DNA from 3 places in the Ruegeria sp. CG1 genome. Region 2 is predicted to be linked to each of the others. Evidence: riboswitches for the same ligand, from Rfam matches in the RefSeq annotation. Region 2 holds a riboswitch; each other region holds the start of a gene.
What was found. Region 2 has a riboswitch for cobalamin ahead of ACR0AU_RS08535 (energy-coupling factor ABC transporter permease). Riboswitches for the same ligand answer to the same signal wherever they lie in the genome.
Positions count from the first base shown of each region.

Region 1 (10,502 bases), 580 kb from region 2:
TACTTCTCATATTGCATACCGGATCGCGGTCTGGCCTTGGTTGCGGCGGCTCAGGCCGCTGCCCTACGCCCGCATTTGGTCGATACCGACTGGGCAGATTTGCCGATCATATCGTCAGCCGCCCCGGCAAAGTTCGGCGGGCGCGCAGGAAGCAAGTACTACACTGATATCCCCTCAGGCGAGATTTCAGTTCGACATATCGCTGATCTCAGTGTCTTTCCTAATGAATTGCGCGCGATGCTGGCCTCAGGTTCTCAGATTCGGGACTGGCTTGAGATGTCAGCCGGGCTGTTCCATCAACTTGGATCAGACGCCCCGATCGATCTTGCCGATCCTCAGCGCACGGGCTTCAATTTCGATGTCCTGCATGGCGTCACCTACCAGATCGATCTTTCGCAACCGGCGCGGTTCGATACGCTCGGTCGAGTGATTGATCCGGCATTTTCCCGCATACGCAACCTGGAATTCGATGGGCAGCCGATTGCGCCTGACCAGAGTTTCCTTGTCGCCACCAATAACTACCGCGCCAATGGCGGTGGTCATTTTCCAATTGCGCGACAAGCCCGTATGATTGACCTGCCTCAGATCAGCATACAGGATATTCTATGCAAATACGTCGCGGGCACATTGCCCGCCGACCCACTCGCGCATGCACCGCGCCCCTTTTCTTTTGTACCAAACCAAAGGCAGGGCGCGATCCTGACAACGGGGCCACGCGCGCTACACCATGTTGCAGAGCTTGCTGAGTATCATCCACGCATTCTGCCCGACTATGCGGATGGTTTCATGCGCATTCATCTGACCTTCTGACGGGTTGCCATTTTCAGGGGATGCACCTATATCGGCTTTGAGAGGTTGGCGCGGGCGAGCGCCTCGCCAACCTGGTCAGGTCCGGAAGGAAGCAGCCACAACGAGCCCCGCTTGGGTCGATGTCCAACCTCTCACTTAGAACCTATCAGCCGCAGGAGGGCGTTTATGATTGTAGCAAAAACCCTTCGGGCAGACCGGTTCTGATCCTTTCCGATCAACTGATTGCCTGAACACGTCGCCGGCGGATGCGCGATTGCCATTCGACGGGATTGCTGTTTCTGATCACAGGCAGACCAATGTTACTTTCCTTTTCGGACCTCGGATGGTCCTCTCATTTCGCGGCTCAGCATACGGCTGATCCGTCACTTCTTCCGTATCGCATCTCGGCCGTACACCGGGATCGACTGATCGGGCTGAGCCCTGAAGGTGAATCGCCTTTGTTATCTCTGGATCAATCAACCGGCGCATATGCCGTTGGGGATTGGGTTCTGGCGGATGAAAACAAACGCATACGCCGAGTGCTGGACCGGCGCAGCCTGCTGCAGCGCCGGGCCGCAGGTACAGGGGCAGCGGCGCAGCTGATTGCTGCAAATGTTGATGTGCTGTTCATCGTCAGTTCCTGCAACGCCGATTTCAATATGCCACGATTGGAGCGGTATCTTGCGCTGGCGCATCAGGCAGGCTGCTATCCGGTGGTCGTTCTGACCAAATCGGACATGTGCGATGATCCGAGCCTTTATGTAGATCAAGCCCAATCGCTCGCCCCGTTTCTGACGGTACTTGCGGTCAACGCGCTGGATCACGGCGATCTCGAACAAGTTCTGTCGTGGTGTCCGAAAGGACAAACCAGCGCCTTGCTTGGATCATCCGGCGTTGGGAAAACGACGCTCGCCAACGGGATGACGGGGCAGGATCAGGCCACCGCAGGTATTCGCGAAGACGATGCGCGCGGCAGGCACACAACAACTGCACGCGCCTTGCATCGCATGCGCAATGGCGGCTGGCTGATCGATACGCCCGGCATGCGCGCGTTGCGTCTGCTGGATGCGCAGGAGGGGTTGGATGAGGTATTTTCGGACATCTCAGACCTCAGCCTGGATTGCCGCTTCTCGGATTGTCAGCACGAGTCTGAGCCCGGATGTGCGGTGCAGGCGGCAATCGACGCTGGTACGCTTGATCCCGCGCGGCTGGACCGCTGGCGCAAGCTGCGGCGCGAAGACCAACACAATTCCGCTTCGGTGGCGCAGGCCCGCGCCCGTGACAAGGCTTTCGGCAAGATGGTGCGCAGCGTGATGCACGAGAAAAAATCCCGTAAAGGGCTATAACGAAGCTGGGCACCGACCTACCGGTGCCCAGCGCTATCAGGCGATCAGCCTAGGCCAGACTGCCGCATTCCGTCTTGCGAATGCACCGATATGGCCGATCTTGGACACTCCGAATTCGCTTGGTGCAAGCAGATGGCGCCCGGCTTTGGGTCCATAGAGATCGGCAAGACGCCAGACAGCATCCGGCGGCACCATTTCATCATCTGCGAAGGTAAACAGATCGACACGTTTGCCCAAGTCTTTCCAGCGGGCGGCGGGCAGTGTCGTGCCGATCTCTGGCACATAGCTTTTGGGGGCGGTGCACCATTTGCGCCATTGCCAATAGACTTGGGCAGGCAGGTCCGATCCAAACCCGACCAACCGCCCGGGCAGGTAGCCAAGCGCCTTGACCACCAGCGGCGCGTGACCATACCAGAACAACGCCGCCAAAGCGCGATAAGGCCAAGGGTGATCCGCCAGCGTTACCAGACCCGAACAGACACAGATCATCCTGTCAATCTGATCGATATCGGGTTGGATCGGGCCAAACATTCCGCCCAAGGAATGACCGATGCTCCATAGCTTGGCCTGCGGAAACCGTCGGCGCATCTCGGCCCGGGCGGCTGGAATGTCGATCAACGCCCAATCGGCCATGGTGACATTTGACCGCTTTTGCGAACCCACCAAAGAGTGACCAAAATCCCGGTAATCGTAAGTCAGGCAGGCCATGCCCTGTTCTTCGGCGAGCCATCGGGCGAAGTACTGATAGTAATCCCTCGGCACCCCAGTCGCACCGTTTATGACGACCACCTTTTCGGGGTCGGCAACCGGACGGTAAAGCCGCGCCGACAACATTGCCGGGCCGGACGGGATTTGAAAATCCTCGGTCACAACCGCCTGCTGCGTGTCCAACATGGTGCCCTCCAATACCGACTGAACTGATCAGTTCACCCGAAGCGCCTCAAGTCAAGGTTGACGTGACTGGACCATACGTCACTTGCCTGACGCAATCTTCTTGACTCGGGCACGGCGCAGCCGCTAGCCATGTCGCGATGGTTCTCGCGCCCAATCGGGCCGGGATGAAAAGGGAACACGGTGCGGTTCTGCCCGAATAAATCCGGAAAGAACCTAGTCCGAGACTGCCCCCGCAACTGTAAGCGGAGAGCAATGCCGAGATACCACTGGCTTTGAAGGCTGGGAAGGTCGGCAAAGCGATGACCCGCAAGTCAGGAGACCTGCCATCGGATGTAGAACCGAAACTCGGGCGGGGTGTCCGGGACGGGTTTGATCGTGCTCCGCAACGACCAACCTGTGCCACGCCCTCGCCTTGCGCGCGGAGGGCGCATTGATGATCTGGAAGACCAAAACACACGAATTCGCGGCGACCGTGTGCCAACGTACTGGCGCGCCCTGCCCCGCATTGGCACAGATGGCGCGGGCTCTGACGCAGACCATGTCCGCCACAAAACCGGTCACGAAAACTGAGTTTGAGATTGAAGGCACCATAGATCTGTCGCACTGCCCGGAAGGATGCACCGCCCGCTTTCGCGCCCAATGCGACCAGATACGTGTATTCTGCGGAACCGATCCTGAAATCGATACCGGCCGGCTGGATGACTACGCAGACATGATGTTCGGAACCGAGTACCGCAGCCTACCCGCAGACCTGCTAAGGAATCCTCCTTGCGCCATGCTTGAGGCTTCGCTTCTGGTGCAGCACAACGGTGGCGAAATCTCGCCACATGTTGGTATCTAAGCCGTCAAACGGCTTGAACACGGGCCGGTTCAACGGCCCAAAGCATCTGGGCATTTGTCTCGACTGCGCAAGGACGCACCGTACGCAATCGCTTCAATGCCGCCTCAGGCCGTTCACCGCATTCAACCATCAGACGCAGAACCACCATCCCGGATCGGCCACAGCCACCACGGCAATGCACTAGTACACGGCCACCACCTGACAACGCCTGACGTGCGGTCGCGCCAACGCGGGGCCAGCGGTCCAAAATCTCTTTGGGTGGCGTGCCAAAATCTTCGATCGGCAAATGCACCCATCTGCTGGCACGCCCCTGAATATCAGCGCCAAAATTCCGCGCACCATCCTGAATCATCTCGACCTCAGTCGTCATCGAGATCACAAGCCCGGGCTTCCAGTCTGCGATAAGATCAAGGTCTTCTGTATACGTTCCTCCACGCCCAGGCATCGAGGACAAGGCCAAGGTGCCTCCGCCAACCTGCAACGCATAAACCACCAGTTGCGACATAATCTCCCCCCAAACAAACTTCACCCAACAACATACTGGTCCAGTAAATAGAATAGAGTGGATTTTAGCCGCATACCCACGCATTCCAAAATGAAAATCGTCCCGGCTGGCTGTGGACGCGGGCGGCGGGGGCCTCTACGCTGCGGCGTAACGCGAATCCGACAGAGCAGACATGACCGAGACGCCCAGCCCCGCCTACCAGGTTCTTGCCCGCAAATACCGCCCCGAAACCTTTGCCGATCTGGTCGGTCAGGACGCCATGGTGCGCACTCTGAAAAACGCCTTCGAGGCGGACCGGATCGCGCAGGCCTTCATAATGACCGGTATCCGCGGTACCGGCAAGACGACGACCGCTCGGATCATAGCCAAGGGTATGAACTGCATCGGTCCCGATGGCAGCGGCGGCCCTACAACCGAACCCTGCGGTCAATGTGAACATTGCGTGGCTATCATGGAGGGCCGCCATGTCGACGTGATGGAGATGGACGCCGCCAGCCGCACCGGTGTCAATGACATCCGCGAGATCATAGACAGCGTACGCTATCGCGCTGCATCCGCGCGCTACAAGATCTATATCATCGACGAGGTTCACATGCTGTCGACCAGCGCTTTTAACGCGCTGCTCAAGACGCTGGAAGAACCCCCCGAACACGTGAAGTTCATCTTTGCTACCACCGAGATTCGCAAGGTCCCGGTGACCGTCCTGTCCCGTTGCCAGCGCTTTGATCTGCGCCGGATCGAGCCGGAGGATATGATCGGACTGCTGCGCAAGATTGCAGGTGCCGAAGGGGCACAGATTGCCGAGGATGCGTTATCGTTGATCACCCGGGCCGCCGAGGGATCGGCGCGGGATGCGACCTCACTGCTGGATCAGGCGATCTCGCACGGGGCCGGTGAAACCAGCGCGGATCAGGTGCGCGCGATGCTGGGGCTGGCCGATCGGGGCCGGGTGCTGGATCTGATGGATATGATCCTGCGCGGCGATGCTGCAGGCGCGTTGACCGAGCTGAGCGGGCAATATGCCGAAGGGGCTGATCCACTCGCCGTCTTACGCGATCTGGCTGAAATCACGCATTGGGTTTCGGTGGTCAAGATCACCCCGGATGCCGCCGAAGATCCCACTGTTTCCCCCGACGAACGCGCCCGAGGTCAACAAATGGCCGAGGCTCTGCCCATGCGAGTCCTTACACGCATGTGGCAAATGCTGCTGAAAGCGCTCGAGGAAGTTTCCGCCGCACCCAACGCGATGATGGCTGCGGAAATGGCCGTGATCCGCCTGACCCATGTGGCCGACTTACCTAGCCCGGAGGAGCTGATCAAGCGTCTGCAAGATACGCCTCCGCCGCCCGATGGTGGCCCCGGCAAGGGAATCGGTGCGCCTGGACATACTCTTTCCGCGCCACAGGATGTGGCCCGACCGGCCTATGCCGCATCGGGAATCGGCGGCAACGCAGGCGGGCCAACAGCCGCGCTGGCCCAAGATGTGCAGGCAGCGCTGGCACGCTATCCAACTTTTGAACATGTGGTCGAACTGATCCGAGCCAACCGGGACGTGAAGTTGTTGGTCGAGGTTGAAAACGGCGTGCGTCTGGTATCCTACCAACCAGGCAGGATCGAGTTCGCCCCAACCGACAACGCCCCGACCGACCTGTCACAACGATTGGGCGCGTCGCTGCAGCGTTGGACAGGCAACCGGTGGGCCGTTTCTATTGTCGCTGAGGGCAACGCACCGACCATTGCCGAGGTACGGGACGCTGCAGACTTGGCACTGAAGGCCGAGGCTGAACAGCATCCTCTGGTGCAAGCAGTGCTGACTCATTTCCCGAAAGCGCGGATCAAGAGCATCGAAACCGCAGAACAACGCGCCGCTCAGGTCGAAACCGAAGCCCTGCCCGAGGTTGAAGACGAATGGGACCCGTTCGAAGAAGACTGACCAACTAGCACACGGGCACCTTGTCCAAATGCTCCCGCACCCGCCACGGGCCATCGGCTGACGCCGATACCCCTGAGCGGCTTTGGGCCCGGCAGCGCCCCTTGCGCGCTGCCGGGCCCAACGGGAAGAAAGGTCTTGCCAAAGACCTTGACGACGAGCGGGAGTATCCTGACCTCTTGTGCCGCACGGTTACGCTTCGTATCTAGGCCACAAATCGAGTGACAGGAGATTACCGATGCTAAAAGGTTTAGGCGGCCTGGGTGACATGGCCAAGATGATGAAATCCGCGCAGGATCTGCAGACCAAGATGACTGACATGCAGGAAGAGCTGAACACCATCATGGTTGTCGGCGAATCCGGTGCCGGGCTGGTCAAGGCCACCGCGACCGCCAAGGGCGAGTTGAAAGGTCTGGATATCGACCCGTCGATCTTTAACGGTGACGATAAGGAAGTAGTCGAAGACCTCATCCTCGCCGCGATCAAGGACGCCCAAACCAAGGCGCAGGAACGTTCACAGGCAGAAATGGCCAAGCTGACCGAAAGCATGGGCCTGCCCGCAGACATCAAGCTGCCGTTCTGATACACCCTCCTGACGGATCTATGGCCGGGGCGTGTTTCTCTGGCCCAATTGCGAGGGTCTCACGGTGAGTTCGAACAGTGACATCGACAATCTGATCGACCTGATGGCCAAGCTGCCCGGTCTCGGCCCCCGCTCGGCCCGCCGCGCAGTCCTGCACCTGATCCGCAAACGCGCCCTGCTGCTAACGCCGCTTTCTGACGCCATGCAGCAGGTAGCCGTAACTGCCCGTGAATGCCTGAACTGCGGCAATGTGGGCACCACTGATATCTGCGACATCTGTAACAACGAGGCTCGCGCAACCGGAGAGCTGTGCGTGGTCGAGGACGTAGCCGACCTTTGGGCGATGGAGCGTGCCGGGGTCTTCAAGGGTCGCTATCACGTTCTGGGCGGCACTTTGTCCGCTCTGGACGGCGTCGGTCCTGATGAGCTGCGTATCCCTCGGTTGAAGGACCGGGTTGTGGCCGAGGGTATCACCGAAATCATCCTCGCCTTGAACGCCACCGTCGATGGTCAGACCACCGCGCATTACATCGCGGATCAGTTGGAGGGGCAGGTGCGCCTGACCTCGCTAGCACAAGGTGTGCCGATTGGGGGCGAGTTGGACTATCTGGATGACGGGACGATCACGGCAGCGCTTAGGGCGAGGAAGGAATTATAGTCTTTTTCGCTTCAAAGATGAAATATGTAACAACTAAGATGCAGAAACTCAAACCAGCCGTGCGTTCGCAGATCATGGCACTAGGTGCTGTAGTGTTTTGCTGTCTCGCAAGCGCGGCGAGTCCAGAACATCTTAGACTAGCTGTGATCTCAAACATGGACGATCAGACACTTGATGCGTTTTACAATAGAATTGCCGCAGAAAACCCGGTCGTTGACCCCTTTGCTCGTCCAAGTGGAATCGATGATACAGACATACTTGTCATTCTGTTAGAAAACTGGGCGGACGTTGAAATTCTTCCAAATTGTGGTCCCCTGGACCCATTATTTGCGAATATCGGAAAGAACCGTCCAGATACTGTAAGATTCGAAGCATCGGCCAAGAGGTCTAGTGGCACCGAATTGAGGATTGTTGCGTACGCTCTTGCGAGCACAAACTACAAATCGTTGGCGTGTTACGCTGAAGATATTGCTGCAGTACTTCGCAACAACTTCGACGTTTTAAACTCAGACGACTGCCAGTAGTTTGAAAGCTACTTTGTTTTCAACGATGGGGCGTCATTACACGTTTATCATATTGATTGACCCTACTACGTTAGTAGGCATCAAAATCGCCACATGATGTTGGGAAACCATACTATGAGCCGCCTTCTCGCCCTCACCCTAGCCACCTTCACTGCCACCGCCGCACTGTCCCAAGAACTCATCGACAAAGGTTTTGTCGAAGGCTGGAACATCATGATGGACCCCAATCTTGGCAATGGGTGCCTGATACAAACCGTGTATCAGGACCTCTCGGTGGTGCGGCTAGGCTATGACGCGTTGGATAATCGCGGGTATTTCACCGTTTACAACAAGGCTTGGGGCGACATTAAACCGGGGGAACAATATCCAATCCGGTTTGAGCTGGACGGCAAGAGCTTTGATGCCACCGCCATCGGGTTCAAGCAGGATCGCGTGCCCGGCGCGACGGTGTTCTTTACGGACCGGAGTTTCGTCACCTCGATTGCGCAGAACAAGACCATGACCGTCTATAATCCGGAAGGCCAGACCGTCATGGCGATTGATCTGAAAGGCACCGCCAAAGCGCTGGATTATGCGCGCGACTGCCAGAACAAAAAGCTCTAACGAATCGGATCAAACACCGCGTCTTTAGCGGTGCAATCACGGATCACGTCGCGGCCACAGGGCACCGGGTCAAGATCGCGGGACAAGCACAGGCGGACTTCTTCGATATAGCCTTGCTTACAGGTGATGGTGATCATGTCAGGCTCGAGCGTGGGATTGGCTTTGAGAAAGGCCTCTTCCACCACCGAAGCGGGCAGTTTGACCGTCGCGTCCAGCTTGCGGAACACCTCGGGGCGCGCAACTCCTGCATAAGCCTGCCGCGACAGGGCGAAATAGTCGGGTGCACTGAGGCCCGAACAGGTGCCGTGCTTTTTCCATTGATGCCAGGCCAACCCGGATGAGCCCTGAATATCCTCCATTTCCCGCGTCATGCGGCGTGTGGGTGGCGCTTCGGACGTGCGACAATACGAAGGCCAGCCCTGATGGAATTGCGGCCAGAGCCCATGCAATATCCACCCATGATCGTGTCGCGTGTCGCACTGATCCGAGCCGCGCGCATCGCCTTCGCGGGCGCACCAATTGGGCGACCAGCTGAGCGACAGGACGTAGTAGTCAAAATCGCCCGCCTTTTCGCCCTCGGCCATCGCAGCCATGGCACTCAGCACCCACAAAATCGCCCAGCGCATTCGCCTCTTCCCTTCTTTAGCTGTCGCGACTATATAGGCCCCAAGTTCCCCGACAACGGAAACCTGCCCCATAGCTTCGGGGCCGCCGAATTCCGGCGACGGGACAGATGTATTTATAGGAGACGGGCTGATGGCAAAACCGCTTATGGCCAAGGCAACCGCCGTATGGCTGGTGGACAACACCACGATCAGCTTCAAGCAGATCGCGGATTTCGTAGGCATGCACGAGCTGGAAGTGCAGGGTATTGCGGATGGTGATGTGGCTGCAGGTGTCAAAGGGTTTGACCCGATTGCCAACAACCAGCTGACTCAGGAAGAAATTGACACCGCGCAAAACAACCCGCTGCACAAGCTGAAGCTGAAATTCAATCCGGCGGCATCAGGCGAAGAGAAACGCCGTGGTCCGCGCTACACCCCGCTGTCCAAGCGTCAGGACCGTCCGAACTCGATCCTGTGGCTGGTCAAGTTCCACCCGGAACTCAGCGACGGCCAGATTGCCAAGCTGGTCGGCACCACCAAGCCGACCATCCAGTCGATCCGCGAGCGGACGCACTGGAACATCTCGAACATGCAGCCGATCGATCCGGTTGCCCTGGGTCTGTGCAAACAATCCGAACTGGATGCCATCGTGCAAAAGGCCGCGGCCAAGAAAGCAGCCGAAGGTGGCGTGATGAGCGATGATGAGCGTCGCAAACTGGTCTCGACCGAACAGTCGCTCGAGATGGATTCAGCGCCCAAGATCCCGACCGCGATCGAAGGTCTCGAGACATTCTCGTTGTCCGAGGACACCAACGAGAAGGAAGACGAAGAGCCCATCGTCGATGCGGATAGCTTCTTCAACCTGCCCAAGGGTGGTGGTGATGAAGAAGACGAAGACGATCTGCGCCCCTGAGATGCGCATGGTCCCGGCCTCGAATAGCCGGGACCCGATTTTTTGGGTGATTTGATGCTAAAGGTTCTATCCTTATTCTTCGACGCGCATCGTGCCGTTTCAATCTATGTGTTCCTGAAATCCTGGTGGTTGGCCATTACAGGTGCCGTAGTGATGATCGCGATAGTCGCTGGCTTGCTGTTGCTGAATGACGACGGCAAGCACGAGCACGAGGCGTTTCTCACCGTCGCGGTTTTGTCGGCGACACCGATCAATGGCGATCTCAAGAACGGGGTCATTGCTTCGGTGCGCTTGCCGGATGGCTCAGCAGC
Region 1 is NZ_JBQFRF010000002.1:49,176-59,677, forward strand. Features, by position in the region: gene ACR0AU_RS05910 (bifunctional 2',3'-cyclic-nucleotide 2'-phosphodiesterase/3'-nucleotidase) at 1-810, shown strand, start outside; RNA gene ffs (signal recognition particle sRNA small type) at 849-947, shown strand; gene rsgA (ribosome small subunit-dependent GTPase A) at 1,107-2,135, shown strand; gene ACR0AU_RS05925 (alpha/beta fold hydrolase) at 2,172-3,029, opposite strand; cobalamin riboswitch at 3,151-3,371, shown strand; gene ACR0AU_RS05930 (hypothetical protein) at 3,463-3,870, shown strand; gene ACR0AU_RS05935 (phosphatase domain-containing protein) at 3,875-4,375, opposite strand; gene ACR0AU_RS05940 (DNA polymerase III subunit gamma/tau) at 4,548-6,308, shown strand; gene ACR0AU_RS05945 (YbaB/EbfC family nucleoid-associated protein) at 6,544-6,888, shown strand; gene recR (recombination mediator RecR) at 6,953-7,546, shown strand; gene ACR0AU_RS05955 (hypothetical protein) at 7,702-8,070, shown strand; gene ACR0AU_RS05960 (hypothetical protein) at 8,185-8,673, shown strand; gene ACR0AU_RS05965 (ribonuclease T2) at 8,670-9,299, opposite strand; gene ACR0AU_RS05970 (DUF1013 domain-containing protein) at 9,430-10,191, shown strand; gene ACR0AU_RS05975 (hypothetical protein) at 10,246-10,502, shown strand, end outside.
Region 1: linked by a shared signal. The riboswitch ahead of ACR0AU_RS05930 (hypothetical protein) and the one ahead of ACR0AU_RS08535 (energy-coupling factor ABC transporter permease) in region 2 are both predicted to bind cobalamin.

Region 2 (10,502 bases):
TCTTGCGCACCGGGTCCTTTGATGATGTAGTTCGCAAAATTCGATATGTCGATGACGCCCACATTCTCCCGCAGCATCTGTACCTCACGTCCCACCGGCTCCCACCAGTTCTGGCGTGTGAAGCCATTGGTTTCCTGTACACCGGGCTGATCGGCGAACCATAGGGGATGCTCCCAGCCGCAGTTCAGACCAAAGACACAGCCCATGTTTTTCTGCATTTTATAGGCAGGGCGGACTCGGGCGGGGCGACCTGCACTACGCTCCTCGTTCGGGAAGTGGATGGCAAAACGGTGGGTATACTGGTCCTCAACCCGTGCCTTGGTGAATTTTTTGTCGGCCCAGTCGCCGAAGCGGGCCAGATCCCATGCAAACATGTCGTATTGCGGCTCGCCCTCGATCATCCACTGCGCCGCCAGCAGGCCCAAACCACCCGATTGCGAGAAACCCGGGATCAGTCCGCCGCAGAGGAAATAGTTCTTCAGTTCGGGCACCGGACCCCACAAGGCGCTGGAGTCCGGAGACCAGATCATCGGCCCGTTGATCACCCGTTTGACCCCTGCGGTGGCGGCAACTGGCACACGTTCGGTAGCGCGGATCACGTTTTCCATGATCCGATCCAAATCGTCGGGGAACAGGTCATGGGCAAAGTCCAGCGGCGTACCGTCCTCGGCCCAGAACTTCATGTCCTTCTCATAGGCCCCGATGAGCAATCCGTTGCCTTCCTGACGGAAATAGTACTCGCCATCCCGGTCTGCAATTGACGGAAGGCGACGGCCCAGATTGGCAACTTCTTCGATGGATTCAGTCACGAAATACTGGTGCTCGGTCGGTTGCAACGGCAGAGTCAGCCCCGCCAGCGCCGCAACTTCGCGGCCCCAAAGACCAGCGGCATTCACCACCCATTGCGTGTGAATATCGCCCTTTGCGGTACGCACGATCCAAGACCCGTCGGGTTGCTGATCCGTACCTAGCACCGGACAGAACCGTTCTATGGTTGCTCCCATGGCGCGGGCACCGGCAGCATAGGCGTGGGGCACGCCCGAGGGATCCACATTGCCGCCATCGGGTTCATACATGATGCAGCGGATATCGTCGAACTGCGCCAGCGGGTGCAGTTCCTTGGCCTTCTCGCGACTGACCTCGTGGAAATTCAAACCATAGAATTTAGCCTTGGCTTCCTGCAGGCGCAGCTGATGTTCGCGTTCTTCGGTTTGCGCCAAATAGAGCGAGCCGGGCTGGAACACGCCGCAGCTTTGACCGGTTTCCTGTTCCAGCTCTTTATACAGATTCATCGTATAGTGCTGGATGCGGGTGATATTGTTGTTGTCGTGCAGCCCATGAATGTTGGCCGCCGCGTGCCAGGTCGAGCCGCTGGTCAGTTCGTCCCGCTCTAGCAGGACCACATCGGTCCAACCCAACTTGGCGAGATGATACAGAATTGAACAGCCGGCTAGGCCGCCGCCGATTACAACCGCTTGCGCATGCGTTTTCATGAGCTTCCCCTCTCAAATGCCTCAGGCGGCGATGGTTTTCATTGCACCCAGAAACTGGGCCACTTCGGCGACGCTGTTGTAGTGGCACATCGAAACACGCACGCAGCTGTCCATGCCAAGCGGTGTGAGGATGTTGCCCGAATAGTGATCGGCCTTGCGCAAATGCGTACGGATGCCTTGTTCGTTCAGTTGCTTGACCACATCGACCGACGGCACGCCCTCGACCTGCAGTGACACCAGTCCCTCGCGTGCTGGGTTATCGACACCGCCCAGAATGGTCACCTTCTCCATCTCGGCCAGCCCGGGCAGGTTGCCGGTTCCGCGGATCATCGCATCAGTCAACGCTTTTTCCTGCTCATGGATCGCCTCTCCGGCAGCGACGAATTTTGCGCGCCGGTCGGTGGCGTCGCTGACCTGTGCGCCCAGCCATTCGAAATAGCTGATTACGTCAGACATTGTAGCGTAAGAGCCGGTATCACGCGTCCCCATTTCCCAATTGTCGGCGGGGCCGTCGATCAAGCTGTTATGTGGCAGCTTGGTCAGCCGGTCAGAAATCCAGGCCACCCCGTAACCATGGCGCGAGAACACCTTGTAAGGCGAGATCACATAGCCATCGACATCATAGGCGGTCAGGTCGATCCGGCCATGCGCGGCGTGCTGGATACCGTCGATTATGATGAAGCAATTGGGCGCAACGGCGCGGATCTCGGCAGCCACAGCCGCTACATCCACGCCCATACCGGTCACCGGCGAGGTGTGCACGATAGTCGCAACCTTTGTGTCCGGCGTTACCTGCGCCGCATAAGCATCTGCGGTGACGGTGCCTGTGGCGTCGTCATGGACCACCAGAACATGATCTTGCCCGGCCACCCCGGCCCAACGCGCGCAAGCGCTTCGGGTCGCGGGATGTTCCAGCGTTGTGCCAAGCACCCGACCGGTGCCTGTGCCCAGACAGGCGTTCATTATCAAACGAAACAGCAGCTCGGTCCCGCTTTCGCCGACAAAGAACTGGCCACCGGGGGCGTTCATGAACACGGCCATATCTTCTTTGGCCTTGTTGATTACCCGCACCAGTTCGTGACTTCCCGGGTTGTCGCGGCCCTGATTGTCAGGGATCGCAGCATAAGCCTGCGAGGTGCCCACAACCGAATTCAGCGTCAGCGCCCCACCCGCGTTTTCAAAGAAAATACGCGGTCCCTGCTGCGGGCAGTGGTCAACCTGCGCAAATCGGGCACGGATTTGTTCAAGCAATTCTGGAGTGATCTTGGTCATCGGGAACCATTCCTGCGAAAATGTCATTCTGGCAAGATATATGCGCCCTTTTGCAAAACTACTCACAAAAAAACTTGGGGCATTGTGGGTGGAAATTGAGACCATCGAGCCAAGAGAACTCAGCCACAAGAGCAATATGGTTCGCGAATTTCAATTTCGTCGGCCCGATCACACCCTCACGCATGCCTTCGCTTGGTTGAGAAACCGCTGGTCAGGCCGACGGTTTGTAACCTGAGCGTTGTTCTAGAGACATCGCCTTGCAAAAGAAATTTGAGCTAATGCAGAACGGCTTGGACCCTGCGAAGCTACTGATTGCTACCGTCTTGGACACCAATCGCAGTGGCCATGCTGTTCTAGTTTGTCGCTCGAGTGATGGCGATTTGATTCTGGACAGTGTCACCAACAGGATCAAATCGTGGAAGGAAACGAGGTATCTTTTCCTACGAATACAGGACCCAAATCACCCTGATCGTTGGGTGCAGGTTTCTAGCTGCTAAAAACAATGTGGCGCGCCCTAGAGACGCGCCACAATAAAATTTTGGTCCTGCGACTACTGGTTGTTTCGCGGCAACCCAAGTTTAGGACACCGCTTCAAACTTTGGTCAAGCTTTCGCAGCGTTGTACAAACGCGGAGTCACCAGACCTGTACTGTTCAAACCGCGCATTGCCTTGGCTGCCGCAAGCACTGCCAGATCAGCAATCGGCTCAATGACAATTACCAGCATATAAGCGCCGCCAAAGGACAGAACCGACGCCATGGTTTCTGCGCCGAAACCCTGGCCGTAGAAGGCCCAGAACCCAACCCATGCGACTACTCCTCCCTGATACGTCGCACTTAGGGCAAGAGCTTGGCCATATTTGAGGTCAACATATGCTGTGCCGGGTGCGATGATGCGGCTGGCCAGTGCCTGTAGCGCAAATAGCGGCACCAGCAGAGTGGTCAGGTTGATGAAGTACTGCGGAAGATCGAACGGGGCAAAAAACACACCCTGAATCAGGAGACCAGCTGCCAATCCAAAAGCCGCGGGTGCAGCACCGAGAAGCAGAAACAGCGTCGACCCCAGGATGAAGTGGACTTCAGAGACACCAACCGGGAAATGCGGCAGGACTTCGAAGAAAAGGAAAACCCCAACGGTGGCGAGCACCGAGCGCATAACAAAAGATGCAGGTCCATTCGCACGCAATGTGGAAAACGTTTCTTTCGCTGCGTAAGTAGCCGCACCTGCGGCGGTAACATAGGAAAGCGCGATTTTGGCACCATTCACGATGCCCGGTTCGATATGCATGTTCTTTCTCCCTACCGCCTCACCCGGCGGCTTGTCAGGTTGAATCGACCGTAAGGCCGACAGGTTCAGTCTGGGCATAGCCCGGCGCTTTACGGCAGGTCTCCTGACTCGCGGGTGCTCGCTCCGCCAACCTTCCCGGTTCCATTACGAACCAGTGGTGTCTTGGCATCGCTCTCCGCTCACAGTTGCGGGGGCAGTTACGGAATTGGCGCCATTGAAAACACCGAACCGTATTCCCTTTTAATCCTTTTGGCTTCCGCCATCAGGAACCGAAAACAAATCACCGCTACAATGGCGGCTTCGCCTGTGTCAATTGTCTTTGCGACCTATTCCAATGTAAACTCGACCGAAGCAGGATTCACGCAACCGGTCACGTGATCAACTGGGTAAACCAAGCGTTACCTGAAACCTCTTGAAGCTCTAGCTGCTAGAGGCTTTAAGATTCGAATTAATTCGCGATAGTGCGATCCAAATACGTTAAACTTGTGAACCAGGACGAGACCTATGCTTACAAGGCGCCATTTCATTCAATCCACCACAGCGCTGTTCTCAGCGTCTGCGGCCAGTCCATTGATCGCCAAAACCTGGCCAACCGCATCGCAGAAGACCTATTGGGACAGTCAGGTCACGCCAATTGGTTACGATCCAATGACCTCAAATCCGTGGGGTGTTCACGACCGTTTTTTACCAAGACGCGTCGCGGCAAATGATGGTTTGGTTCCAGGTGACATCCATGTCGATGCCGTCGCACGATATCTTTATCATATCGAAGAAGGCGGGACCGCAATGCGCTATGGCGTAGCGATCGCGCGCGGGAACCTTTACGAGCCCGGCACCTATGTTATCCGCCGAAAGGTCGAATGGCCACACTGGACACCAACCGCTTCAATGATCGAGCGCAACCCCGAATACGCGGAATTCCGGAATGGCATGGAGCCCGGGCCGAATAATGCTCTCGGCTCTCGTGCCCTTTATCTATACGTTGGAGACCGAGACACATATCTCAGAATTCACGGCACGCCTGAGCCAAGAAGCATCGGCGGTCGCGCAAGTTCTGGATGTGTGCGAATGATCATGGCTCATATCAATGACCTCTACCCAAACGTGAAAACCGGCTCGACCGCTTTCCTATACTCTGCCGAAGATAGCGTCACAGCCCGCTCATGAATATTGGGCAGCGTACATGGACGTCGCTGCCCTCATTTCGATCAGGCGTCGCGCGCAATGCAGATCGGAGCGCCATTCGTCGCGCGCAATGGTACCAATGTCGTCTCGACGGGTCCGCTGTGCTCATACCAAAAGCAATTGTCTTCGGGCAGGAGGCGCGCTGTGGTCAAATCCTGCGCCGGCCCTGCCAGCGCTACGACCGAATCTGGCACGTTGCCTGGTTCAAGTGCTTTGCTTTTGGCCCCGGTGAACTGGGCTGAACAACCAGCCGTAATCGAGACTAACGTGATGGTAATTGCGATCCGTTTCTGCATTGATCTGTTCCAAATTTTTTGCGTCATCTGCAATTAGATTGCATCCACACGGCCGGCCCGCAAGACGAAATGAACTAACAATATCGCAGGCAAAGAACCCGGATGAAAAAAATATAAAAGGTATTGAAGCTCTAGTCACTGTAGGAACTATTTACAAAGGACCATAGAGATTCTTGAGGTCCAATCATGTCATCCGATACCCAAAGCCACGACCATGGCCACGAAAACAAACATGGTCACCACGCATGCGGTAGCGGCTGGGTGTCACAGGCCCACCGGCCGGAAGGTGCTATTGTGCGGTGCCAACTCGAACCTACATAAGCTGTAACTTTGTAAGGAGACCCAGATGCTGACGATCGGAACGCTTGGAAAAAAGACCGGAACCAAGGTTCAGACTATCCGCTACTACGAGCATATCGGACTTATGCCGGAACCGGGGCGCACCGAAGGTGGCCAGCGGCGTTATCGCCATACCGAACTGGATCGTCTGGCTTTTATCCGTCACGCCCGCCAACTGGGGTTTTCGCTTCAGGCAATACGCGAACTGCTTGATTTGTCCGACGATCCAGATCGCCCATGTCATGAAGCTGACAGTATTGCGCGCCGACAACTCAAACAGATTGAGCAAAGAATGGCACGGCTGGAAGCGTTACGGAACGAGCTGGAGCGCATGGTGCATGAAAGCTGTGTCGGCAACACCTCGGATTGTCGTGTTCTCGAAGTTCTACGCGATCATTCCGAATGTCTTACTGATCACGAAGAAATCGGCGCGTAACCCTGGGCAGCGTCGTTGCGAACTGGAATTAGCCCCTCGAAGCCATAGTCACTATAGCAATTACAAGTCTTTCAGAGTTGATTCGACGATAGACCAAATGCTGAACAGAGACCCGTTGCTAGCCGCCACACCTCTGCTTGATTTTGAAACACCCGCAATCTTGGGGCTTATAACGGAACGGCGCTGGTCCGATCTGCCTGTCGTTTTTGGCACTGCCTCTCAAGCCTGTCGTTGAAGGCATCCCTGGTTGGAAAGTTCGGGATCGGCACCATGAAATTGTGCCGGGAGTAACCACCAGCCCTTCAACGGATCCCTTGTTGTTGCCCGTACCAGGACGCCCGTTGCGGACCTGGATCACATAGTGGGACAGCATTTTGCTGAACAGCCGCGCACGCCTGCGAGTTCCGTCGGGCTCGATCTTTGCTACAAGGCACTGATCGTTATCGTACAGGATCGACCGCTGAACGGCCTCAAAGAACCTAAAGGCATGGACGTGCCCGTCCATCCAGGCCTCGGCAGCCGCCGCAGAATAGGCGCGGATGTAGCAGGCATCGCTATACGGTAGATCCAAGGCAAAGAAGTGAGCCTTTTGCTCAATGCCGCCGATCACCACCATTGCTTCGCCGAAATTGGCCTTAGCATAGCCGGATGCATGGTGAAGCGGTAAGAACATCTCGCGATGCTGTCGACCATGCTCCCGAACATAGTCCTTGATGATGGTGTAACCACCCTCGAAACCATGCTCATCGCGCTACTGCTCGAAGATCCGCTTGACCATATGCCGCTGTTTGCGCGGTCGCTGCCGATCCTCCGACAACCATTAATCTTGGAAAATGCGCGCCTTTCAAAGTGATCGTCACAGTTTGCTCCTGTCACGTCCCAGCCCGCGTTAACAGGACTGCGTTCGATCTGAAAAGTGGGGGCAGAGTTTACGACAGAACCACCGCCTGTTCAGCCCAGGAAACTTGCGAAGAAGTATGTCACCGAAATCACATTCTCTTACTGCATGAAACTGCAGACCGACAGAATTAGTAATAGTAGTTATTAGTACATTTTGCGCACTACTCACACACGATGCTCTCTATTGTCGATCATTCAACCGATCGCCGCGCTTTCTCTGGCAAGCCACGGCACGTTCATACCAATCGTTGATAGGTACTCACCGCCACACCGTTGTATGCTCAAGTGCTTTGAATATGTTACCGCACGCCAAGATAGTTCTCCTGATGAAAAGCAGCGGCGGTGCGCACGAAGATTGAGGCCGTGGCGTGGTCCCTGCCCTACCCCATAGACTGTGCATCAGTTCCGCCGTGACAAACTAAATAAATTGCAGATCACCTGCCCCAGTTTAACATCAATGCGGCGCGACGCCTTATATTGATTAACTGGACTTGATGTCATCGCCTCTGCTCGGAATGCAGCCGCCCGAAGCACAAAACAAGCGTTTGAATCCGGGTGGTACGATCAAATGGTTCAGATGACTTCCTGAGGTTCTGACTCAAACAGCTGTCCAGTTTGTGCAAAAAAACGGCGCTGAAATTAACCAGCGCCGCGCTTCGGATCTATCTCGCTAAGCCCGCCTTACCCGTGGGTAAGATCGTCTTCTTCTCGCAGATCCTCGATCAAGGTGGCCACAGCACGTTCTAATTTCGCCCTATCGACACGGGTAAAATCGAGATCATAGCGAAGTTCGATCCTTCCGCTGGATGCAGAACATTTTGCAATCCCTGCCCTGCCCCTTACCTGAAACGTTGTCTTCGCGCGGCGTGGTTTACCAACGGCTTCAGCCTTTGGCTTGGCGGCGGTCGCATTTTCGATTGTGAGAAAATCGCGAAGAATGGCCACTTCGCGCACGCTGTCGCGATTTGGTTCACTCACCAAAGCCGCACTGACTTGTCGGATCAATCCAGGATCAGAGTCGAGCTTTCGTTTGAGTTCAACCCCCACATTCCGTGGAATGTCGTTTGGGTGCATAAGAACCTTTTCCAACATGGCCAGCAAACTCGCAAACGCCCGAATATAGCTGCGCTTGGTATAGCTTGCAGATTTGAACAAGGTTGAAACCGCTTTGTCGACATCCGGACAATCATTGGCGGGGTCTTCCGCATAGGCACGCGCAAGCGCGCCCATTTCCGCAAACGAGATATCCTTTCGGATCAGGTTTTCATCGACCATGCGACGATAGCTATCATCCAGCTCTGCAACGTCAGAAACACCGGCCGGAATCGTCGCAAATCGCGCGTCGCCAGTTTCCTCAAGTAATGCGCGAAATGCCGATAATCTGCGCATTCCTTGAATTAACTCAAAGCGTCCATCGTTGCGACGCTCGACCCGGATCGGGTTCGAAAGACCCACATCCTGAATAGAAGCCTTCAACTCATCCAACTCAGGATCAGGGCCAGGCTTGCGGTCGCGCGTCAGGCGCTCGGTAACAACATCCGCCAATGCGATCTGTTCAGTAACATACCCTTCGGAACGTAGTCGCACAAGCTCGTGCGCTAACCTGTCATTTTCGACTCTGATTGCATCTTCGGTAGTTTGCTGGTCGCGTAGCGCATTAGCGTTCTCGGAGATTGCAGTGGCCATTGGTCCGCGCCTTTTCTCAAGCGCTTTATCCGGAACCTTGCCAACCGGGATTTCTTCCATCGCTGGCATATCGATATCGAACATTCTGCGTTTTCGGCTCATACGTCATCCTCCAGCTTGTCCCAGGCCGATAGCATGACGCCCCGGAATTCATCATAAACATTATCAAATGTCGAACGCGCGCGACGCCAGGTTTCCCTCGTCATCTCACGGTAATCCATCTCATAAACTGAACTCAGGAATCGACCCGATTGCTCGACCGCGCGCGTCATCTCGACCGGGTGCTCGGCGAGGTGCTCACCAAAGACTTTGCGGAATGCGTCATACATCGCTGTGTGCAGTGCGTTCCCCGGTTCGTAGCGCGTAAGCAAAAACCGAATTTCGCAGAATGTCTTGGGTAAACCAATCTTACCCGTGGGTAAGGTCTTGTCGAAACCATAGGCCAGATCTTCGAGGGCTTCAGCCAACTGTCCAATGAATGAGGTGGTTGAATCGTATTCCCAGTATCCGGGCCCCGACGGGATATACAACATGTCTGCTGCGAACACCGCATTCATGGATTGGTATCCTATCGCAGGCGGGCAATCGAACAGGATCAGGTCATAAGCATCATTCGGTATTTGATCCAGATAGCGAGACACAGCTGCAAAAAAAGACCACTCAGGATTCAGGTGCCGATATTGTGCCGATGCGAATTCGACGAAAGCAGCATTGGCGCAAGAAGGGATTGCATCAATCGTTGACCATGAGGTCTGCTTGATAAAATCAGAAATGCGCAGTTCGCCGAGGCCCATATCCGTTATAGAAGGTGGTAATTCTCGGCGGGGCAGGGCAGTTCCTGACTCCGCAGCCGCAGGGCGGTTATTCATGCGCTCGGTTTCACGGATTAGATCCCGCGCCATGATACCCCAGACGGTGAAATCTTCAGCGACATCGGTCAGACCCATCGAATGGCTGAGCGTCGCCTGAGGGTCAAAATCCACCACTAATACTCGGTAGCCGTCCAGAGCAGCGGCGTGCGCAAGATGCAACGCCACGGTCGACTTGCCGGCCCCCCCTTTGAAATTGGCAACAGCGGCCCGAACCGCCCGCTTGCCCGCAGGGCGTGGAGGAGTGAGCGCTTTGCGATTAACCTTAAGCCGCCGCCTGAGCTCATTTACCTCTTCCAGACTAAACCAACGCTGCCGCCCATCAGGCTCGACCTCGCCTCCCGGCAATGAAGGATCGGCGGCCAGCTTTCCTCGGAAAGTCGATTGGTTCACCTTAAAGATCAGTTCGGACACCTCCCAGCTTGAGAACCGCCTTAGCGTCTTCTCCATCTCAGGGCTGAAAGTCTGCTGGCGAATCCAGCCCTGCAATTTCAGGGACTGGGTGCGCAATGCATTCAGGTCTTCGTGCGTGTACATGCCTCAGTTCTCATTCTTCTGGACGTTATTTTTCTCTCTTTTGTTATTTACGCCCGATTTGCATATTTGGCAAAAGAAATTATTGTAAGGTTGTGATGTTACCCATGGGTAAGAAAATATGTCCGTATCTAGTGCTGACCGATTCGGAACACTGCTGCTCTCTGCAATCGTCCTGACTTCGGATATCCTACCAGATTTAGGGG
Region 2 is NZ_JBQFRF010000002.1:632,934-643,435, reverse strand. Features, by position in the region: gene ACR0AU_RS08550 (FAD-dependent oxidoreductase) at 1-1,493, opposite strand, end outside; gene ACR0AU_RS08545 (aminotransferase class V-fold PLP-dependent enzyme) at 1,515-2,765, opposite strand; gene ACR0AU_RS08540 (transglutaminase-like cysteine peptidase) at 3,023-3,262, shown strand; gene ACR0AU_RS08535 (energy-coupling factor ABC transporter permease) at 3,368-4,051, opposite strand; cobalamin riboswitch at 4,128-4,340, opposite strand; gene ACR0AU_RS08530 (L,D-transpeptidase) at 4,556-5,218, shown strand; gene ACR0AU_RS08525 (hypothetical protein) at 5,260-5,532, opposite strand; gene ACR0AU_RS08520 (MerR family transcriptional regulator) at 5,879-6,307, shown strand; partial or broken gene istA (IS21 family transposase) at 6,496-7,127, opposite strand; gene ACR0AU_RS08510 (ParB N-terminal domain-containing protein) at 7,889-8,995, opposite strand; gene ACR0AU_RS08505 (AAA family ATPase) at 8,992-10,299, opposite strand.

Region 3 (10,502 bases), on a different contig from region 2:
AACCTGCTCCGCTTTGGGTTTGTCGTGAAGGTTCAGCCAGCCGGAGATGCGGTTGATGATGGCTTCGATCCGTTCGGGTTCAGCCCGATGAGCGAAGCGAGAATACTCGAGATGCGGGTCGCGTTTGCCCGGCTCTTTGAAGGATACGATGCCCGCGTTGATCCGCCCGTCCACTTCCGGAAGGACCACATGCATGGCAAGATCAGCTGGTGAAAGGCCACGTTCCGCTTCGGCCCACGCTTTGCGGCGTGAGGTGGCCAGCGCCACCTGAAAGACCGGCACCTCTGCCACATCGAGAGGTGAGGTGCCTGATGCGCCCTTGCCTGAGAATGAGGTGGCGTTGACGATCGCCGAAGGCTTCAGCGCTACAATAGTCTCGCGCAGCCAATCGGCGACATTTGGTGCTTTGAGCGACGGGGCAAACAGGCCGACGGCCTCAAAACCTCGCGCGCGCAAGCTGCGGATCAGCGCTGCGATTGGGGCTGTGTCCGCCGAGGTCAGATAAGCACGATAGAAGGTTACGATGATACGTTTCGCATCACCGGGCAGAGCGTTTTCTGTAGGGATCACGCCGTGATCTGGGCACCAGGCGCCGCATTCAGGGATGGTCTTCGCGCCCATGACCGGACCTGCATACAACCCCGCAGCCAGTGCCATCTGCGCCAGAGCGGCCTGCGCCGCGACCTCACCGCCGGTGTCGCACAGATGCGCCAGCCGCCGCAGGGTCGAGACAGGCAGGGTAGAGTAATCATCCAGCCGCGTATCCTCGCGACCGTCTGCGGGCAGCACGGCCAGTGCAATCCCTTTGGCCTGCGCCAGCGCCAGAACCTGCTGCAAGCCGTACGCCCAATAGGGCACTCCACCGATCAGACGGATCAGGATGCCCTTTGCGCTCTCCAGTGTCTGCTCGACATATGTGTCGACTGAGAGGGGATGCTTCAGCGCCGTCAGATTGGCCAGCCGCATCGTTGGCATGCGTCCTTCAGGCCCACCTCCACGATGCCATCCCGCCGCGAAAGCGCCAAGGTCACTGTCGGAAAAGGACAGCACCACCAGGTCCGCCGGGCTCTGACCCAGATCGGTCGGGGTCTCGGTTTCTTCGAGCCCATGGCTTTCGCGGAAGACGACGTGCATAGGTCTTACTCGGCAGCCTCGGTTACACCCACGAGGATATCCCGGATCTCGGCCTCTTTGATATCGTCATGCTCGGCAATGACCACAAGGCGCGAGCGACGGTCTTCGCCGGGCTCCCACAGGCGGTCATATTGGTGACGCACGCGCGCACCGACGGCCTGAACCAGTAGGCGCATGGGCTTGCCCTGAACGGCGGCATAGCCTTTGACGCGCAGGATATTCAACTCGTTGGCCAATCGTTCAATCTTGGCGACCAGATCAATCGGATCGGTTTGCTCGGGCAGTTCAACGATGATGCTTTCGAATTCGTCATGCTCGTGATCGTGATGGCCGTCGTGATGGCTGGGACGCGCGTCCATGTCATCCTCGGCCGCGGCTTCTAGACCCAGCACGACGCGGACGTCCACGGCACCCTCGGCCACTTCGACCACGGGCATGGGGCGGGGCGCTTCGGCGGCGATGATCTCTTTCGCTTTCGCAACGCCTTCCGGGCCAGCCAGATCGGGCTTGGTCAGCAGAATGATGTCGGCGCAGGAAATCTGATCCTCGAACACCTCGGACAAGGGCGTTTCATGATCAATCGAGTCATCTGCCATGCGTTGCGCATCCACCGCCTCGACATTCGGAGCGAACCGACCAGCGGCCACGGCCTCGGCATCGGCCAGAGCAATCACGCCATCGACGGTAATTTTCGAGCGGATATCGGGCCAGTCGAACGCCTTCAGCAGCGGTTTTGGCAGGGCAAGACCGGAGGTTTCGATCAGGATGTGATCGGGGCGCGGCTCTAGTGCCATCAGGGCTTCAATGGTCGGGATGAAATCATCGGCCACGGTGCAGCAGATGCAACCATTGGCCAGTTCCATGATGTTTTCCGCCGGGCAATCAGGAATGGCGCAGGACTTCAGGATATCGCCATCGACGCCGACATCGCCGAATTCGTTGACGACCACCGCCAGACGCTTGCCCTGCGGGTTCTGCATCAGATGGCGCACCAGTGTGGTTTTGCCCGAGCCCAAAAAGCCGGTGATCACAGTGACGGGGAGTTTCTCGAGATTGCTCATTTCAGGGCTCCAATCGGGGGAATGCGGGCCGCACAGTTTTTGCGGAAATGTTCGGGACGTTCGCGCCATTTGACCAAACCGTCCTCGGTGGCGAGGTATTTGGCTGCGCCTTCGACGATGGTTTCAACATGGTCGATCTCGTTCAGATGCTCATACACGAAAGTCCAGCGATCCGGTCCTCCGCGTAGCACGATCGAGCAGCCTTCATCGCAATTCGACAGGCATTCCACAGCTTTCAAGGTAATGCCTTCGGGCAGGCCCGCCTGTTCAAGCGCCTTGTGCAGCAACGTGCCGGGGCGCTGGGCGTCATCCTCGACAGGCAGCCCGCGACGGCAGGTAGTGCAAACCAGCAGTTCGACCGGTGCGGTCTCGGTCATGTCTCTCATCCCCCCAAATCCTCTTCGTGGGGGACGGGGTTTCATGCGGGCCGATCACAGCCCCACACCGGAACACCCCGTCCGGTTTCATCTTCGGGCGTTGGCAGGTCTCCCGGCTTGCGGATGTCAGAGGAGGCCTCTGTCGGATGTCCCGCCTTCCCGGCCATACTGCCAGTGGCTTTGGGCACCCTCTCCGGTCACGGTCGCGGGGGCGGCTGCGTTTGACGGCAAAAACCGCTGACGCATTCCCTTTTCATCTGCTCTCGCAGACACCAACGAAAGGGACATGCGGCAGGGCAGGGTTGCTTGTCAAGCGAGTCGCGCCGATCCGTGAAAAAGCGGATAAAAAGCGACCTGTCGGGGTCGCTGGGCGGCATGATACTTCTGCAACGACGTGCTGGCATGGCAGCAAGATGCGAACAGGAGGATACCGCGCATGAAAGTAGGGTTTATCGGGCTGGGGAATGTAGGGGGCAAGCTATCTGGATCGCTGCTACGAAACGGTATCGATCTGACGGTTCATGACCTGAACCCGGATCTGGTGACCGAATTCGTCGCCAAGGGTGCCAAAGCCGCCAAAAGTCCGGCGCAGCTGATGCGTGATTGCGATGCGGTGATAACCTGTTTGCCTTCTCCTGCGGCCTCGGATGCGGTGATGCAGGAAATGTTGCCAGAGGTCGGCCCTGGCAAAATCTGGATGGAAATGTCGACCACCGATGAAGCCGAAGTCAAACGCCTTGGCGCAATGGTCATTGAACGAGGCGGGGCTGCAGTGGATTGCCCGGTTTCCGGCGGATGTCACCGGGCAGCGACGGGTAATATCTCGATCTTCGCAGGCTGTGATCGTGAGACTTTTGAACGTATCCTGCCATTCCTGACCACCATGGGGCGGCGCATTTTGCACACGGGCGATCTGGGCTCGGCCTCTGTTCTGAAGGTGTTGACCAATTATCTGGCTACCGCCAACCTGATCACCTGCGCCGAGGCATTGGTGACAGCCAAGGCCGCCGGCATGGACCTTGGAACCACCTATGAGGCGATTAAGATATCGTCAGGCACATCCTTCGTGCACGAGACCGAAAGTCAGGTCATCCTGAACGGCTCGCGCGATATTTCCTTCACCATGGACCTGGTGAAAAAAGATATCGGTCTGTTTCAGGAGGTCGCCGACCGTGCCGGAGTTCCTCTTGAGATAAACCCATTGATGATCAAGATTTTCGAAGATGGTATCGCGCGATATGGTGAGCGTGAATTGTCCCCGAACATCATCAGGCGGCTAGAGGACGCGACCGGACTGGAGATCCAGGCGCCAGGGTTCCCAAGCGAGATGCTGGACGACGAGCCAGAAGAACCGGGTTATGAGGTGATCCCACAGAATCGGTAGATAGATTAATCGGCAAGCATTGCGGCTGTCTGGCGACCTGGTTGGACAAAATTCTGGTGCTATTCTAAATAGGTCGACAGGAGTCCGACACCGGCACAGGCAAGAGAACAACTTATGACGAATGAGACCTTTCTCATCGTAACAACGATGAAAAACGAAGGGCCTTTCATGATCGATTGGGTGGCCTACAACCACGCAATCGGTTTTGATGACATTCTGATTTATACCAATGATTGCGCTGATGGTACCGATGCCATGGGTGACCGGTTGCAAGTGCTTGGCTGGGCTCACCACCAACGAAACAGACTGGGTCCGCGCGCTGCGCCTCAGGTTCGTGCATTTTCGCTTGCGCGGAATCACCCAAGCTATCTGTCTTCGGATTGGATTCTCAGTTTGGATGTGGACGAGTATATCAATATCCGTTTGCCCAATAGTGATATAAGAAGCCTCGTTGAGGCCAGCGGCGTGGCGGACGCGATCTCGATCTGCTGGCGCATGTTCGGAAACGCGGGTCAGAACGATTTCGTTGATCGACCCGTACCTGAGACTTTCTTTCTGGCCGCCACCGAAGACGGCTATCCGCATCATCGGACCAAAGGGTTCAAAACGCTGTTCCGCAACAACGGAAAATTCAGCCGTTTTCGCGCCCATCGTCCCAGGATCAATCCAGAAGATGCACCGAACCCTGACGCGCCATACGAAGGCGTGTTGTGGCGGGATTCGGGCGGGAACCTCTACCCAGCAGACCAAGTGAAATGGAAAGCATGGCGTGGTTTCAGCCATGAATTCGCGCGCATTCATCATTATGCTGTGCGCAGCACTGATAGCTTTTTAGTCAAGCGCGACCGTGGGCGCACCAATCATGTGGGGCAGGATCAAGGGCTCAAATACTGGCTCATGATGAACCACAATGATGTTGAGGATCGCTCAATTCTGGAACACATGCCGGCTATGCACGACATCAAAGCTGAGATGATGGCAGATCCGCAATTGGCTGATCTTCATCATAAAGCATGTGAGTGGCACAGGTCGAAAGCCGAAGAATTGAGAGCCAGACCGGATTGGGTTGATCTGGTTGAAGCGTTGCAAAATTCCTCAACCGGAGAAGACGTCTATGGGTGAAGCTGTATCTGCTGAGGATCGCCGCAAGAAGCAAGCTGAGCAGCGCGAGCGGAAGGATTCCCTGCGGCGCGAAATGCTCAAGACCATGCCGCATGGACGGCTGAGCGTTGAAATTGGCGTTTGGAAGGGCGAATTTTCGCGGATTCTGCTGGAAGAGCTACAGCCCTCGAAACTGTGCCTCATCGATCCCTGGCAAGTACAGCAAGACCCGGATGGCGGTGCTTCGCTTGCCGGAGCGCGCACGCAAAAGGATATGGATCGAATTTACGAGGCAGTGACGCGCAAATACAGCACCGAGATTGCCAAGGGGCAAATTTCGATCATTCGCGACTATTCGCAACCGGCGCTGAGTCTGTTTGAAGATCAAAGCATCGGGTTTGCCTATTTGGACGGCGACCATTCCTACGAGGGCGTAAAAACGGATCTGGATGCTTTGCTGCCCAAGATGATCGAAGGCGGCGTAATCATGCTTGACGATTATCACAGGCGCGGTTGGTGGAAAGATGACGTGATGCGTGCGTTCCACGAATTCCTCGGGGCACATTCTGCGGGGCTGCGGCTCAAGGCCATCATGGGGGCGCAGGTGGCCGTTGAGAAACTTTGAGCCGAGATCATTTTTCTGATTTTAGATTCGTGCGACGTAACCTGGGCTGGCTGATGTCTTCCAGCGTCAACAGTGTTAAGCAACAAGTTCAGCGATGACGGATAGGGTTGTTGTCTAAGTCCGATCATTTTTGAATAGCGGCACTTTCCCAGGCAGAAAGGAACTTTCTGCGCTTCAGCGCATCGAGGAACGTCAACAGCGCAGGGTCCAGCGCTATCGCTGCGCTTTCGGTCGTGGAGTCCTGCGTGTCCAGAAGTGGCAGTGCTGCCATTGATTCCGGATTCAGCGTGGTCAGGTGCCGGACAAAGGTTTCCGCTTCCTCCGGCAAGCGGCTTTTGCCAGTTACCATGGCGGTCCGCATCATCGTCGTCTGAAAATCCGAGGGCAGAATGATCTGAAGGGCATCCTTTCCTTCTGTTCGTACAGCCGCATAACTGCCAAGCACGTTGTAGGCCACCGCGATTGTACCATCCGCCAGGTCGTTAATCATGTCGCCCGAACAACAATACAGCCGCACATCCAGGCCGCCCAAAACCTCCATCAAGCGCCAATAGGTTTCCGAGGCGCGGGCGTCCTGCGTGGCGAACAAATAGCCCAATCCCGACTGGCGCACGTCATAAGTGCCGACTTTGCCCCGAAAATCATCCGGGCGGGCGCGCAGCGCTTCGATCAGTTCCTGCCGCGTTTGCGGCATTGGTTGTCCTTCGAACGCGGTGCGGTTGACAACGATGGTTGCGGGTTCCGAAGTGAAGGCGAACAGGCTTTGATGCCATTGCGCCCAAGGGGGGTGCGGAAGATCGTTAAGCGCCAGCGCATATCCGTCATTCGCGAGCTTCAGTTGCAGGTCCATCGCGCTGGAAACGACAACGTCGAACGCCTCTGGCGTGGCTCGGACGCGTCGGTCGATATCGGCCGTGCCGGTCACCAAATATTCGACCGATATCGCTGGATTTTGGGCGACGAAATCCTCGATCAGCGGCGCAAACAGGGCGGTATCGGTGCTGGAAATGACCCGCAGTCGGGGGCCGTCGGCACTTTCGTTGAATATTTGTCGGTCTTCCCAATCCTGAGCCCCTGCGCCGCTGGCGAACAGGCATAGGATCAGAGTGACAAGATAACGCATGCGCCGCCCTCCGCTTTGTTTGACAGTACCAGCGTGCCGCCATGGGCGACCGCGACGTCCTGGGCAATGGTTAGCCCGAGGCCCGATCCGATGGTTCCTGCCGCGTTCTGACCACGTTCGAAACGTCTTGTGAGCGTTTCGATTTCATCGGGCGGAAAGCCTGGCCCCTGGTCACTGACCGTGATCCGGGCTGTGGGTGATCCTGCGACATCGATGACTACGGTACTGTCCGCTGGCGCATATTTAAGCGCATTGTCTACCATGTTCCGCACCGCATTTTGGATGAGGATGGGGTCGCCCGAATACATGACCTGCGGATCGCCGCTCAAAGCAAGCGAAAGGTCTTTCATTTCAGCGATGGGCGTCAATCGCTGGACAAGCTCTCGGATCAGAGTCACCAGATCGATATCCTCGCGCTCCAGATGGTCGGCGCGGAATGTGATCATGGCGTGATCCAGTAGTTGCCCCGCAGCCCGAGAGCTTTCGTCGATGGCGCGCATCATTGATCTTAACGCCTCGCGGTTGTCTTCTCTCTCGACCCGTTGCAGCGTCGCCTCGGCATAAGACCTCACCGTTGCCAGCGGGGTGCGGACCCTATGCGCGGCCTCGGCGATAAAGTCCTCGGATTGGCTGAGAGACTGGTCCAAGCGTCCCATAAGCGAATTCAGCGATGACACCAAAGGCGCCATTTCACGCGGTACTGGTTTTTTGAATGGGCTGAGATCTTGCGGTCCCCGACGGGTGACGGATGTCGTTAATCTGTCGAGCTGACCAATGGTGGCCGAACTCACCCAGAAGGACAATACAGCCGCAAGTAAAAAGAACCCCAATCCCAAAAGGCCGGCATTGCGTGAGATTTGATCCAGCGTCTCCGACAGCGCATCTTGGGTCTGTCCCAAGGCCACTTCGATTTCTGTCTGATTTCCCAGCCCAACCAGTGTGCGGCTGGCACTGACCTGACGAACGTTTTCACCGCGCACTTCACCAAAGCGAAAGGTCCATTTTCCATCAGCGGGTCCTTGAGTTGGGGTCAGGTCTTCGTAGCCGGACAAGAACTCGCCATCCTGAAAAATCGCATAAAACACTCGGTCGTCCGACGGCGTGCTCAGCATGGAAAAGGCAGCATAGGGGATATCGACTTCAAGCTCGCCTCCACGCAGCGCCGCGGCGTCGAGGATCGAGGTGACTGAGGCACCCAGAATGTTGTCCTGACCTTGCTGGGCAACCTGAACTGCATAGTCGCGGACAGCAAAGAACAGCACAAGGGCCAGAATCGCGGCACCGCCGATTAGCGTTAGCGCAAGACGGTTTCGCAGTGATCCGGAAACGTTTGGATTAGTTGCCATGATCCAGCCTGTAGCCCAAACCGCGCAACGTTGTGATCCTGAGCTCCGATTTTTCCAGATGCTTGCGCAGTCGGCCGACATAGACCTCGATGGCATTGTCCGAAACATTGTCGTCGTAGGAGAACAACCGGTCCGCCAGCTTCTGCTTAGAAAACACCTGACCGGGGGCGTTGATCAGCAGTTCCAACAAGCGCAGTTCGCGGTTGCGAAGCGAGACGATGTCGTCGCCCACCGTCAAATGACCCGCAACCGGATCAAAGACGACGCCGCCAATTTCAATCGTCGTTTTGGTCTTGCCGGATTTGCGTCTCAGCACTGCGCGGCAGCGCGCCTCAAGTTCGGCATGGTCGAAGGGCTTGGTGACATAATCGTCCGCCCCAAGATCGAGTGAGCCGATTCGATCCGACACTTGACTGCGGGCGGTCAGAACGATGACAGGTGTGTCCAGATGGCTGGCGCGATGCCGTTTGAGGAAATCGCGCCCGTCCCCGTCGGGAAGCATGATGTCCAGCAGGATCAGGTCATACTCATCGATTTCAACAAAGGCCACAGCATCTTCTATTTTCTCTGCGTGATCAACCACATGCCCGTCCAGTCGCATGCGCGAACTTATGGCATTGGCGAGGTCCAGATTGTCTTCGACCAAGAGGAATTTCATCGGGATCCAATAGTAATTTCACCCATGACAGGTTGATGTCAGGTTGATGTGTTTAGGTTTCGAATAATCTGAGCCGCACTGCGGCCGGTTGTCAAACGGGAGGAATTCATGACGACAATCAAACTGGGCCGTCGCGCCCTGATCGCGGCTGTGACCGCTATTGGTCTGGCTGGACCGACTTTCGCTGAAGAGGTCGTAGATAGCATCCACTTTCTGATCCCCGGTGGCGCAGGGGGCGGCTGGGACGGCACTGCCCGTGGCACAGGTGAGGCGCTGACGAATGCGGGTCTCGTGGGAACTGCATCCTACGAAAACATGTCGGGCGGCGGCGGTGGTAAAGCCATCGGATATCTGATCGAAAACGCCGACAGCAACCACGGCACGCTCATGGTCAACTCGACCCCGATCGTGATCCGCTCTCTGACCGGAGTGTTCCCGCACAATTTCCGCGACCTGACACTGGTCTCGGGCACGATCGGTGATTACGCGGCGATTGTTGTGGGCAAAGACAGCCCCATCAATTCAATGGCGGACCTGCTAGCCGCGTATGACGCCGATCCAAGTACAACGGCCATCGGCGGTGGTTCTGTGCCGGGTGGGATGGACCATCTGGTCGCGGCGATGGTTATGGAAGCGGCAGGCAAGGACGCTTTGGGCGTGAAGTACATCCCCTATGATGCAGGTGGCAAAGCGATGGCCGCGCTTCTGTCCGGTGAGATTGCCGCGCTGTCGACCGGTTTCTCGGAGGCTGTCGATCTGGCGAATGCGGGTGAGGTGAAGATCATTGGCGTCACCGCGGAAGAGCGCGTGGATGCAGCCCCTGATGCGCAGACCATGAAAGAGCAGGGCATCGACACAACTTTCGTGAACTGGCGTGGGTTCTTTGCTGCTCCCGGTCTGCCAGAGGACAAGCTGGTCGCTTATCAAGAAGCCATCGCCAAGATGTATGACACACCTGAATGGGAAGAGGTCCGCGCCCGTAACGGTTGGGTGAACATCCACAACTCGGGTGCTGATTTCCAATCGTTCCTGGAACAGCAGGAAAAGCAGATCGGCGATCTGATGAAAAAGTTGGGTTTCCTGTAAGGATACCTCGGGCAGAGCGGGCAACCGCTCTGCCTCAACCAACAATAAATCAAAGGAGGGGGAAACATGGCGCTGGATCGCTGGATCGCGCTCGTTTTGCTGGGCATATGCCTGACATATGGCTACACCGCCTGGTTCACGATGGATGGCAGTCTGCCCCCCTTCATGCAGCGCAACCCCATTTGGCCGAGCACCTTTCCCAAGGTGCTGTCGATTTTGGGGATAATTGCCACAACGATTATTCTGCTGGGATTTGAAAAGGCTGAGCCCAAAGAGGCTGATATCGATTATCGGAGGCTGGGCGAATATCACCTGGGCCAGGCGCTGCTGTTGCTGGCTTTGATGGTTGCCTATGCGCTGTGCCTGCGTCCGGTTGGATTTCTGATCTCGACATCCGGGTTCCTGATCCTCGGTTCTTTCATTCTGGGCGAACGCAAATGGCACGTCATGCTGCCGGTTGCCGTAATCGCTACAGGTTCAGTCTGGTACCTCGTGCAAGAGGTTCTTGGCATCTACATGCGACCCTTTCCGGGCGTTTTCGGAGGCTGACATGCTTGAAGGATTGTTGATCGGCCTACAAACGGCATTCTCCATCCAAAACCTGTTG
Region 3 is NZ_JBQFRF010000003.1:509,805-520,306, forward strand. Features, by position in the region: gene cobN (cobaltochelatase subunit CobN) at 1-1,134, opposite strand, end outside; gene cobW (cobalamin biosynthesis protein CobW) at 1,140-2,195, opposite strand; gene ACR0AU_RS12035 (DUF1636 family protein) at 2,192-2,572, opposite strand; cobalamin riboswitch at 2,658-2,864, opposite strand; gene ACR0AU_RS12040 (NAD(P)-dependent oxidoreductase) at 2,970-3,956, shown strand; gene ACR0AU_RS12045 (glycosyltransferase family 2 protein) at 4,071-5,078, shown strand; gene ACR0AU_RS12050 (class I SAM-dependent methyltransferase) at 5,071-5,682, shown strand; gene ACR0AU_RS12055 (ABC transporter substrate-binding protein) at 5,807-6,805, opposite strand; gene ACR0AU_RS12060 (sensor histidine kinase) at 6,784-8,151, opposite strand; gene ACR0AU_RS12065 (response regulator transcription factor) at 8,141-8,809, opposite strand; gene ACR0AU_RS12070 (tripartite tricarboxylate transporter substrate-binding protein) at 8,918-9,895, shown strand; gene ACR0AU_RS12075 (tripartite tricarboxylate transporter TctB family protein) at 9,962-10,444, shown strand; gene ACR0AU_RS12080 (tripartite tricarboxylate transporter permease) at 10,446-10,502, shown strand, end outside.
Region 3: linked by a shared signal. The riboswitch ahead of ACR0AU_RS12035 (DUF1636 family protein) and the one ahead of ACR0AU_RS08535 (energy-coupling factor ABC transporter permease) in region 2 are both predicted to bind cobalamin.